3 regions of the Paenibacillus sp. FSL H8-0548 genome follow, and region 2 is predicted to be linked to each of the others. Evidence: riboswitches for the same ligand, from Rfam matches in the RefSeq annotation. Region 2 holds a riboswitch; each other region holds the start of a gene.
What was found. Region 2 has a riboswitch for cyclic di-GMP ahead of MHI37_RS05040 (EAL domain-containing protein). Riboswitches for the same ligand answer to the same signal wherever they lie in the genome.
Positions count from the first base shown of each region.

Region 1: another riboswitch for cyclic di-GMP. It lies ahead of MHI37_RS28935 (SpaA isopeptide-forming pilin-related protein); the one in region 2 lies ahead of MHI37_RS05040 (EAL domain-containing protein).
Region 3: another riboswitch for cyclic di-GMP. It lies ahead of MHI37_RS00425 (transglutaminase-like domain-containing protein); the one in region 2 lies ahead of MHI37_RS05040 (EAL domain-containing protein).

Region 1 is NZ_CP152049.1:6,855,103-6,858,361, reverse strand. It holds gene MHI37_RS28935 (SpaA isopeptide-forming pilin-related protein) at 1-1,366, opposite strand, end outside; cyclic di-GMP riboswitch class II at 1,398-1,481, opposite strand; gene MHI37_RS28930 (hypothetical protein) at 1,730-2,191, shown strand; gene MHI37_RS28925 (helicase-related protein) at 2,339-3,259, shown strand, end outside.
Region 2 is NZ_CP152049.1:1,215,436-1,218,694, forward strand. It holds gene MHI37_RS05035 (metallophosphoesterase) at 1-901, shown strand, start outside; cyclic di-GMP riboswitch class I at 983-1,068, shown strand; gene MHI37_RS05040 (EAL domain-containing protein) at 1,159-3,259, shown strand, end outside.
Region 3 is NZ_CP152049.1:87,911-91,169, reverse strand. It holds rRNA gene MHI37_RS00430 (16S ribosomal RNA) at 1-844, opposite strand, end outside; gene MHI37_RS00425 (transglutaminase-like domain-containing protein) at 1,195-2,004, opposite strand; cyclic di-GMP riboswitch class I at 2,018-2,095, opposite strand; cyclic di-GMP riboswitch class I at 2,147-2,225, opposite strand; gene lysS (lysine--tRNA ligase) at 2,400-3,259, opposite strand, start outside.

The DNA.
Region 1 (3,259 bases), 1.7 Mb from region 2:
TATTTTCGCCTAAGTCAACAATCGTTTCGATTGGGACTTCATCACTGACACCTGCATTAACTCCTCCTATCGGTGTATCCTCATCCTCTAGATCAATTAATACATCTGGTGTTTCTGAAGGCGCAGTACTTGTCGTAGGTGCAGGAGAGGTCTCCGTTGTAGGCGTAGTGTTTGTCGTAGGTGTAGGAGAAGTCACTGTTGTAGGTGTAGAGCCTGTCGTAGGTGTAGGAGAGGTCTCCGTTGTAGGTGTGGTGCTTATCGTAGGTGTGGGAGAGGTCTCTGTTGTAGGTGTAGGACTTGGCGGTGTTGTTGGTGTTGGCGTAGGGCATAACTCGCCACTGTTCACAAGGGATATCGTTTTATCACTCCCCCAGTGAAGATTTAAAGTATTTGGAGCGATTGGATCGGTTATTTCGGCGGTAGAAATAATTGGAGTTGAGGCTGCTCCTGCAACAGTTCCTCCACCCGTTTGAGGTGAGCCTGTAATATCCCATGTGTAAGGAACTTCAATATCGCTCTCGTTGATGACAGTCCAGTTTCTTGTTTGATTTGGATCGGCAGAGCAAGCGGCTTCTAATTTTAGCTTAGGGGTGTTGATGACGACTTTTAGCTTTGAGGAATCCATGGTGACTGCTATTTGCTCGGTTATCGCCAGATCTGTAGTGAAGCCGTTCAAGGTTTGCTCTTTTAATACGTAGTTTCCAATCGGAAGATCATTGAATTGTAGAACTCCATTGACGTCCGTTGCTCCGGTAGTGTATAAAACGTCATTTTTCCAGAGCTCGAAGGTAATACCGGCATGTGGTGCTCCGTCTACATGGTTCAAGAATTTATTAATTGTGATATTTCCTTTACAGGTGTTGGTAAGCTTAAGCTTCCAGCCTAAAATTTTATCGCCATGAGCACCCACACCTAATGTGATAAGCTCTTTGCCGCTGTAGATATCTAATTGATAAGGGAGGCATTTTGGGATATTAATCGTGATCGAATGGCTCCCAGCTTTCGGATATTCAATCGTCTTGCCGTTAAAGTGCGTCTGCAAGAGGTAGGGAATTGTAGTTTCATTTGGGCCAAGAGTCCAATCCTCGGGGGCCGCATAGGAGGAAAAGCTTACTCTCACACAATCGAGCTTGGTTTTGAAGGTTGCTGTTGCTGTGCCGTCACCATTGTCTACGATGCTTGCGTTAGTTGCTTCCACATTTATTTTGTCGTCTGAATATTGCTGACAGCTATTTTCGATAATCGGGTCGGTTGTGGCCGAGCCTCCGCTGCTTCCTGCATCCGCCATGACCAGTGAGCCAAGCGCTAATGAAAGAATTAATAAAATGGATAAACTTACAGAAACCCGTTTTTTCCAATAATACATTAAGCACTCTCCTCTTAGATAGGTAGTGTGGTTCTAAGAGGGCCGGTTACACTACTAGCTCCATATAATCCAAGTGTCCAAATGCAGATTATATTTCATCGCTTCCCTGGTAGTTATGGATAAGTAAAGTCCACCTTCTCCCTCGATCATTATGCTCACCATCATACAACTACAAGGATATAGTAAAATGATAACATATATTGTAAATTGCTCAAGGGTGTTTCTTTGTCGTATTTTGACTATTATGATTCGGTAAAAGCGGGCTGCTGTTTGGCTTTTGGTGCATTTTGTCGTCTTGTCCCTCAGGTGGGTAACCAGTGGGCTCATCTCAGCATATAGTGTCACAAAGAGGAGGTGGCCGCTATGCTTGAGCTTCTATTATTAGTCATTGGCTGCTATGTTCTGGCTGCATTATTCGTGCATCTGGCGTATCGAATTTGGCGTGGAAGGCAGCGTTCCAGCCAGCATTATGTGCTCGTAGCGGACGATCGGCAGAGAAATTTGGAGTGGTACGTACGTTCGTTATTTTCATTTTCACGCAGAATGGGTCGAAATGTGCGTTTGACCATTGTTGATCATGGTGTCTCAGAAGAGACGCGAGCAATGGTTGACCGTTTGGCTAGAGGAGGCCGGGAGGTTAACGTTCACCCTAAAAAGCAAATACAAATGACAGAAAATGATGATAGTAAGCGCTCACAAATGAAGGGGATAGAGGGGACCCAGCTTTTGTGGCTGCTGCAGGCTGAGGGCATCGTTTCGCAAGCGGATCATGCGGTATTAATTGATTTGCAAAATCCGTCAGATTTGTCGAAAATGCCATTTTAGTATATGATTATGGTAATTTCATACAAAGAGTGAAGCACACTCCATAACGCAGGCTGCGTCGATGAGTGTGTTTCTTTTCGTTTATGCAGCCGTTGGTCGTTATGCTCAGTGTGCTCGATACTGACAAGCGATCGGGGGCGAATTAGGATGAGGGTTCAAGTGTATATCGTAGAGGTGCGCAAGCAATGGAAAGCTAGGCTGACCATCAACTCTGAGGTGGATAAGCATTATTGGATGAATGGGCATTTCGAAGAGGCCGGCTGCTTAAATGGTGAGCTTGCTCATTCAGGCTGGCTGCTGCTGGAGGAGCTTCCGCTTTCTGATGCCTCTCGCGCAGTGGAGCTATGGGATATTGCAATGAGGAGCGGGAGTGGAGTTTGGAAAGAGAGGCAGGCAGTTGTTGATTGTGTAGGAGCGATTGAGCTGCTGCTTGCCTGTACTCGGGAGGCAAAGCTTGAAGCGGAAAATGGACAGGCAGCACGCTGGAAGTGGCGGTGGCAAAGGAGAATCCATCCTGTACGGACTGCGGAGTGGGATAGAGAAGGCTTGCTTCGATTAGGTGTGGTCTGGGAGCGGGAGAAAAGGAGAAGTGCAGCGGAAAGGTATGGGGAGCAGAAGGAGGGAAAGAGCGGGATCGGTGTGATTGGACTGAGTGAGAAAAGGACGAGTTTAGCGGGTAGTTATAGTGAGCTGAGGGAAAGAGCGAATGCAGCGAGCTGGTATGGAGAAAATGAAGGCAGATCTAGAGAAACATATGCAATGAAAGGGCCTATGCTCAGCGTAAGCACGCTGGGCCTGGTCGCGGCATGGGCGGAGCTTGCCGCGGATGTATTGCAGGGACGTGCGCTATTGCGCAGCGAGGCGCACGCCCTGCTCACTGGCGCAGGGGGACCCGGTGCCGCGGCAAGCTGGAGCGCAGTGCTCCAGCTTGCTGCGCTGCTCGGGCGGGTGCGCCTTGGCGGATCAGTCGCCGCTGAAGCGGGCGTGCGAGTGGACGGGTTGAGGCGCCGCAGGCGCGAGTGCAGCTGCTTGCGCTGCGGGAGTGGCGAGGCGAAGCTGCACCGCACG
Region 2 (3,259 bases):
GAAGCTGCTGAATAGGTTTGGCGGCTATATGAAGGAAAACGACATTGCGATGCTGCTGCTCGATGGTGAGCTGCTTCCATGGCAAGCGCTCGGAGAAGGTCTCATTGACAAGCAGTTCAAGCCCATTGAGCAGGCGTTAAAGACGGAGCTGGCCTTCTTGCAGGCGAATGGCTTCGATGAAGCGTTCAATAAGCTTGTGGATAATTATAAGGAAAGCGGCTTTGAGCGGGATCAATTCCACCTTAGCAAAGGGGAGCTGAATGAAAAACATGGCTTAACCATTTATCAGAACTATAAACATGTTCATACGATGTTGGAGAAGCATAGACCTCTAGACGAGCATATTGAAGCCTATGTAACGTACAAGAAGCAGCTAGAGCTCTATGCAGAAGCAGGCGAACTTCAGTATAAGCCGTTTTCGCTGCTCAAAATGATATATCGTGATGGAAGTGAAGCATTGCCGGATTGGTGCACATCAGAGATGTATCGTTTCCTCAGCGATGATTCGTTTATTAAGCTGGATCTGATGAATACAGAGAGCTATGACCAGGCAGAGCAATACTTTCGAGCGCTCACGATAGATAATCATATGGAGGGTGTTGTCATTAAGCCTGAGCAAATAGTCCCGGAAGCCGTTCCTTATATGAAGGTGCGAAATGCAAGCTATATGTCCATTATTTATGGTTATGATTATCGCTTTCCGCATAAGTACCAGAAGCTGATCAAGCAGAAGAGCATTAACATGAAGCTTCGCACATCAATAAATGAGCATCGATTGGGACAGATCATGCTGGAAGTGCCGTTTTCTAACATATCACCGGAAAATGAAGCTTACCAATCGGCTGTTGCTAATCTCCTATTCGAGGTGGCTAGAGAGAAGGAAATTGACCCGAGATTGTAATTGAACCGAATATCACTGGTTTTGCTAATTTCATGATGGAATATATAAGCATTTTATGAAATACTGGTATAAGTAAATAGTCCTAGAAAAAAGCAAAGTTGTCGAAAGACAATGACGCAAAGCCAACAGGCCTAAAGGAAGTTTCCAAAGGTGGCTGGGTTGCCAAAAGGCTGAGTGATAATCGTTTAATATCCTCTTCCTTATAACATCAAGTTACCTCATCTGCAATATTAGGAAGGGATAAGGGATATTAGACAATGGAACTAGAAATTAAACATTTTACTGACAATATGACTAAATTTGATATTGTTCAAAAGGCAGCTAATTTAGGATTTTGGGCGTATGACCATACTTCGGAAAAAACGTCATGGTCCAACCAAATGTTCGCCATTTATGGCATGAGCTCTGATTTTATATTGAAGCAGGATCAATTATTTAACTTTGTTCATCCTGAAGATCGCGAGCGTGTGGCGCGGCAGCTTCTTGCATCGCAAGCATCAAAATCAGAGGATATTAGCAAGTATCGCATCGTTCGTCCAAGCGGTGAAGTGAGACTTGTGGTAGCAAATACTTCGTTTATTCTCGGTGATGACAATGAAATTGTGATGACTATCGGTACAGTTCAGGATCAGACGGAGAATGAAGTTTTGCAGCATTATAAATCAATATTTGAAAATAATCCTGACGCGGTTTTTTCGTTTAACCTAGATGGCCAGTTTATGTCATGCAATTCATCACTTGAGAAAATGTTTGGCTACACTCAGGACGAGGTTCTCGAATGTAATTTCTATCGTATTATCGAACAGGAAAGTATGGATTTAGCGATTCATTATATTGAGAAAACAGTCAAAACACTTGTACCTCAAAATTACGATACGACAGGTATAACTAAAAGCGGACAAACGGTCGAGCTTAATGTGACCAGTATACCGATTATTATTAATAATGAGCTAATTGGTATATATGGTATCGCTAAGGACATTACGCAGAAAAAGAGGATTGAACAATCCCTTACAGAAGCTGAGCTCAAATATCGGAGTATATTGGAGCAATCTATCGTCGGCATATTTGTCGCACAAGGGTCTTGCTTTGTCTATACAAATGAGCAGCTGAATAAGATGCTTGGTTACGATACATTAATCGGTATGGATGTCGGGGGAATCGTCTATCATAAGGATCGTGAAGCAGTCTTAAGTCAGGTCATGAAGCTCAATGAAGGGGAATCGATACCTAATTTTTGCCATCGGGCATATAAGCAGGACGGAACGATTATACACTGTGAGGTGCATTACAATCGTGTCTCTCATTTAGGAGAGAAAGCAATTGTAGGCATTGTCCTGGATATTACAGAACGGAGCAAAGCGGAGGAACTAAACCAATTTTTGGCGTATCACGACTATTTAACAGAGCTGCCGAATCGACGAAGGTTTGAAGAGCAGTTGAACAAGCTGCTAATCGTGAATGCGTACTATAAACAAAAACTGGCGGTAATGCTCATCGATCTGGATCGCTTCAAATATGTGAATGATACGCTGGGGCATCCGATAGGGGATGAGCTGCTCAAACAAATCGCTGACAGGCTGAGGAATAATCTTGGCAGCGGACAGGAAGTGTTCCGGCTTGGCGGAGATGAGTTTGCTATCATCCTATCTAATCTGCAGCAGCAAAGCGATATTACCAAGAGCTCTAATAAAATCATTGATTTGATTAAAAATCAATTTGTGATAGAAGGGTATGAGCTGAATGTAACGGCGAGTATTGGCATCTGTCAATCACCTGACGACGGGAGCACCGTAGAGTCGTTGATGAAAAACGGAGATGCCGCCCTTTATTTTGCCAAATCGAGAGGAAGAGATCAGTTTCAATGTTACTCTTCTTCATTAAGTGTACAAACATTTAAATTGTTCTCGCTCAGCAATGATTTGCGTAAAGCGCTCGGGAGAGGAGAGCTGTTTCTCGACTATATGCCTCGTGTACATACGGAATCGATGGAAATTGTCGGTGTAGAGGCACTGCTCCGCTGGAATCATCCGGATTGGGGGTTGGTGTCGCCAACAGAATTCATACCGATCGCAGAGGAGACGGGACTCATCGTTCCGATAGGTGAATGGGTGCTGCGTGAGGCTTGCATGCAGAACAAGCGTTGGCAGGCAATGGGCTTGGCACCGATTACCGTGTCGGTTAATTTTTCGGTACAACAGCTGCTCAAGCAAAATATATTGATTTCGATTGATCAAATTATCGAGGAAACAGGCTTGTCTCCGGATAGGCTGGAAATTGAAATAACAGAGAGCTCATTTATTAGCAACGAGAAGGTAGTGACAGAGCTGCTGCTTGAGCTGAAGAAGAGAAAAATTA
Region 3 (3,259 bases), 1.1 Mb from region 2:
TAACACCTAGCATTCATCGTTTACGGCGTGGACTACCAGGGTATCTAATCCTGTTTGCTCCCCACGCTTTCGCGCCTCAGCGTCAGTTACAGCCCAGAAAGTCGCCTTCGCCACTGGTGTTCCTCCACATCTCTACGCATTTCACCGCTACACGTGGAATTCCACTTTCCTCTTCTGTACTCAAGCTTTGCAGTTTCCATTGCGACTTGGGGTTGAGCCCCAAGTTTAAACAACAGACTTACAAGGCCGCCTGCGCGCGCTTTACGCCCAATAATTCCGGACAACGCTTGCCCCCTACGTATTACCGCGGCTGCTGGCACGTAGTTAGCCGGGGCTTTCTTCTCAGGTACCGTCACCTTGGGAGCAGTTACTATCCCAAGCGTTCTTCCCTGGCAACAGAGCTTTACGATCCGAAAACCTTCATCACTCACGCGGCGTTGCTCCGTCAGACTTTCGTCCATTGCGGAAGATTCCCTACTGCTGCCTCCCGTAGGAGTCTGGGCCGTGTCTCAGTCCCAGTGTGGCCGATCACCCTCTCAGGTCGGCTACGCATCGTCGCCTTGGTGAGCCGTTACCTCACCAACTAGCTAATGCGCCGCGGGTCCATCTTTAAGTGATAGATTGCTCCATCTTTCCCGGCTCGATCATGCGATCAAGCCGCGTATCCGGTATTAGCATTCGTTTCCGAATGTTATCCCAGTCTTAAAGGCAGGTTACCCACGTGTTACTCACCCGTCCGCCGCTAAGTATCAGAGATGCAAGCATCTCATCAACTCCGCTCGACTTGCATGTATTAGGCACGCCGCCAGCGTTCGTCCTGAGCCAGGATCAAACTCTCCATTTTGGTGTTTGAAATGCTCATTACTTTTTTATCGCTTTTTCGCTTATCCCGAGGGATTTGCGAGGCAGTTATTACTCGTTGTTCAGTTTTCAAAGAACAATGTTCTCTTTCGTGTCATCCGCTAATGTCTCGCAGCGACAAGAAATAATATATCACGAGTGCCTATGTGAATGCAAGTCTTTTTTATAAAACATTTAAAAATAATGAATACAACATGTTTCATCCCAATAATACCCTCAATATCACATCATCGTGTACTTCAGCATTCCATCCTTACATCGCACATCCTGCTGCCTGTCGGTACACAAAGAAACGGGCCTGCGTATGAACGCAAGCCCGTTTCTTTGTGTGTATTAATATTCCTTAGCGATCGTATACTTCGATGCATCCTTGATTAGATCCATCTTCTTATTGCTGTTCTTGTATCCAGCATCTACAGTCGTATCGATAGTAACCCATTTGCCATCGAGATAAACCTGATTCCAAGCATGATAAACATCTACATAGCTCGAATCGCCCATCAATAGCTTAGTCGGGATTCCCACACTTCGGAGCATGCCAGCAAACAATGATGCATATCCGTAGCAAATGTCTTTTTGTGCTTTAAACGTACGATCGATGTTGGGTAGGTAATCGACCGATAAGCTCTCAGCCAATTTATTATCATATTTAATGTTAGTTATGATGTAGTCGTAGATAGCTTTCACTTTATCTGCATCGGTTTTTTTGTTCTTCGTTAATTCTTTAGCTTTAATGACTGCGCTGCTTGTGCTTGTCCAATCAATATTTTGAATCGAGTTCAGATACAGAACATTACTATCCTTCAAGTTCAAAACTACGGTTTCTTTCTTTAGCTGTTTATATTTATTACCTGTGGTATTCTCGAGCAGCGATATTGTATATTCACCATTTCCAAGCTGCAATGGAAAGCTTTCACTTTTCTTGCCCGCTGTAATGTTATAGGTATAATTCGATTTGCCTTTAGCAATGAGCAGCTTCGTTGTTACTTTTGTATTCGCTGCATATTCTACTGAAACAATCCCAGCGCTAAGCTTGTCCTTATTTAGCCAGTTATCAGTACTATTTCCGCTTGCCTCTGCAGTGGTAACATTAATCGATGCAAAGAGGACAAATGCTGCAATTAACACCATTAGTTTACGCATTCAAAACTCTCCCTTCGGTAGCTGGCTGCCATCTTCAGAAGGCCCTTTAGCTTTGCGTCCCTACCTTTCGATAGGTTTGCCATTATCGTGTGAAGCTTTATTAAAGGTAAACTACTTAATAAACAAAAAAAAAGCATGTCCATTCGGTAGCTGGCTGCCATCTTTCAGAAGGCCCTTTAGCTTTGCGTCACTGCCTTTCGACAGCTTTGCCATTATCGTGTAAAGCTTTAATAGTTATATTCTACCATGACAATCTATTAAAACAATAGCCTACTCACATAAAACATTAGTAATTTGCTAGATTTTAAGCTTTGATGCCACAAAAGCTCAAAAAAAAGAACCGCCTGCAGCAATTGCCAGGCGGTTCGACGATTATAGACTTATTGTCAGAAGAACTATTCGTCTCTCATATGAGGGAACAACAGTACGTCACGTATCGATGGTGAGTCTGTCAGCAGCATAATCAAACGATCAATACCGATGCCAAGCCCGCCGGTTGGCGGCATGCCGTATTCTAGCGCGCGGATAAAATCCTCGTCCATTTCATGCGCTTCATCATTGCCATGCTCACGCTCAAGCAGCTGTGATTCAAAACGCTCGCGCTGGTCGATCGGATCATTAAGCTCAGTAAAAGCGTTCGCATGCTCACGAGCTACGATAAACAGCTCGAAACGGTCCGTGAACCGCGGGTCTGCCTCGCTCTTCTTAGCTAGCGGAGAGATCGCAACTGGATGACCGGTAACAAAGGTTGGCTGAATAAGGGTATGCTCGCCAAACTGCTCAAAGAATGCATTAAGAATATGACCGAATGTCATATGAGGCTCTACAGCAACCTTGTGCTCCTTCGCTAAACGATGTGCTTCCTCATCGCTCATCTCAACACCAAAATCAACGCCTGTCAATTCTTTAACAAGCTCCACCATAGAAACACGACGCCACTGCGGAGTCAGATCAATTTCTTGACCTTGGTATGTGATTTTCGTTGAGCCCAGCACCTCTTGTGCAATATGTGCGATGACATTTTCTGTGAGTGCCATAATATCCTTGTAATCGGCATAGGCCTCATACAGCTCTATCATTGTAAATTCAGGGTTATGACGTGTAGACATCCCCTCGTTCCGATATACGCGGCCAATCTCATATACCTTCTCCATGCCGCCTACGATAAGCCGTTTCAAATGAAGCTCAATCGCAATACGCATGTAGAGCTGCATATCGAGTGCATTGTGATGGGTTTCAAACGGACGCGCCGCCG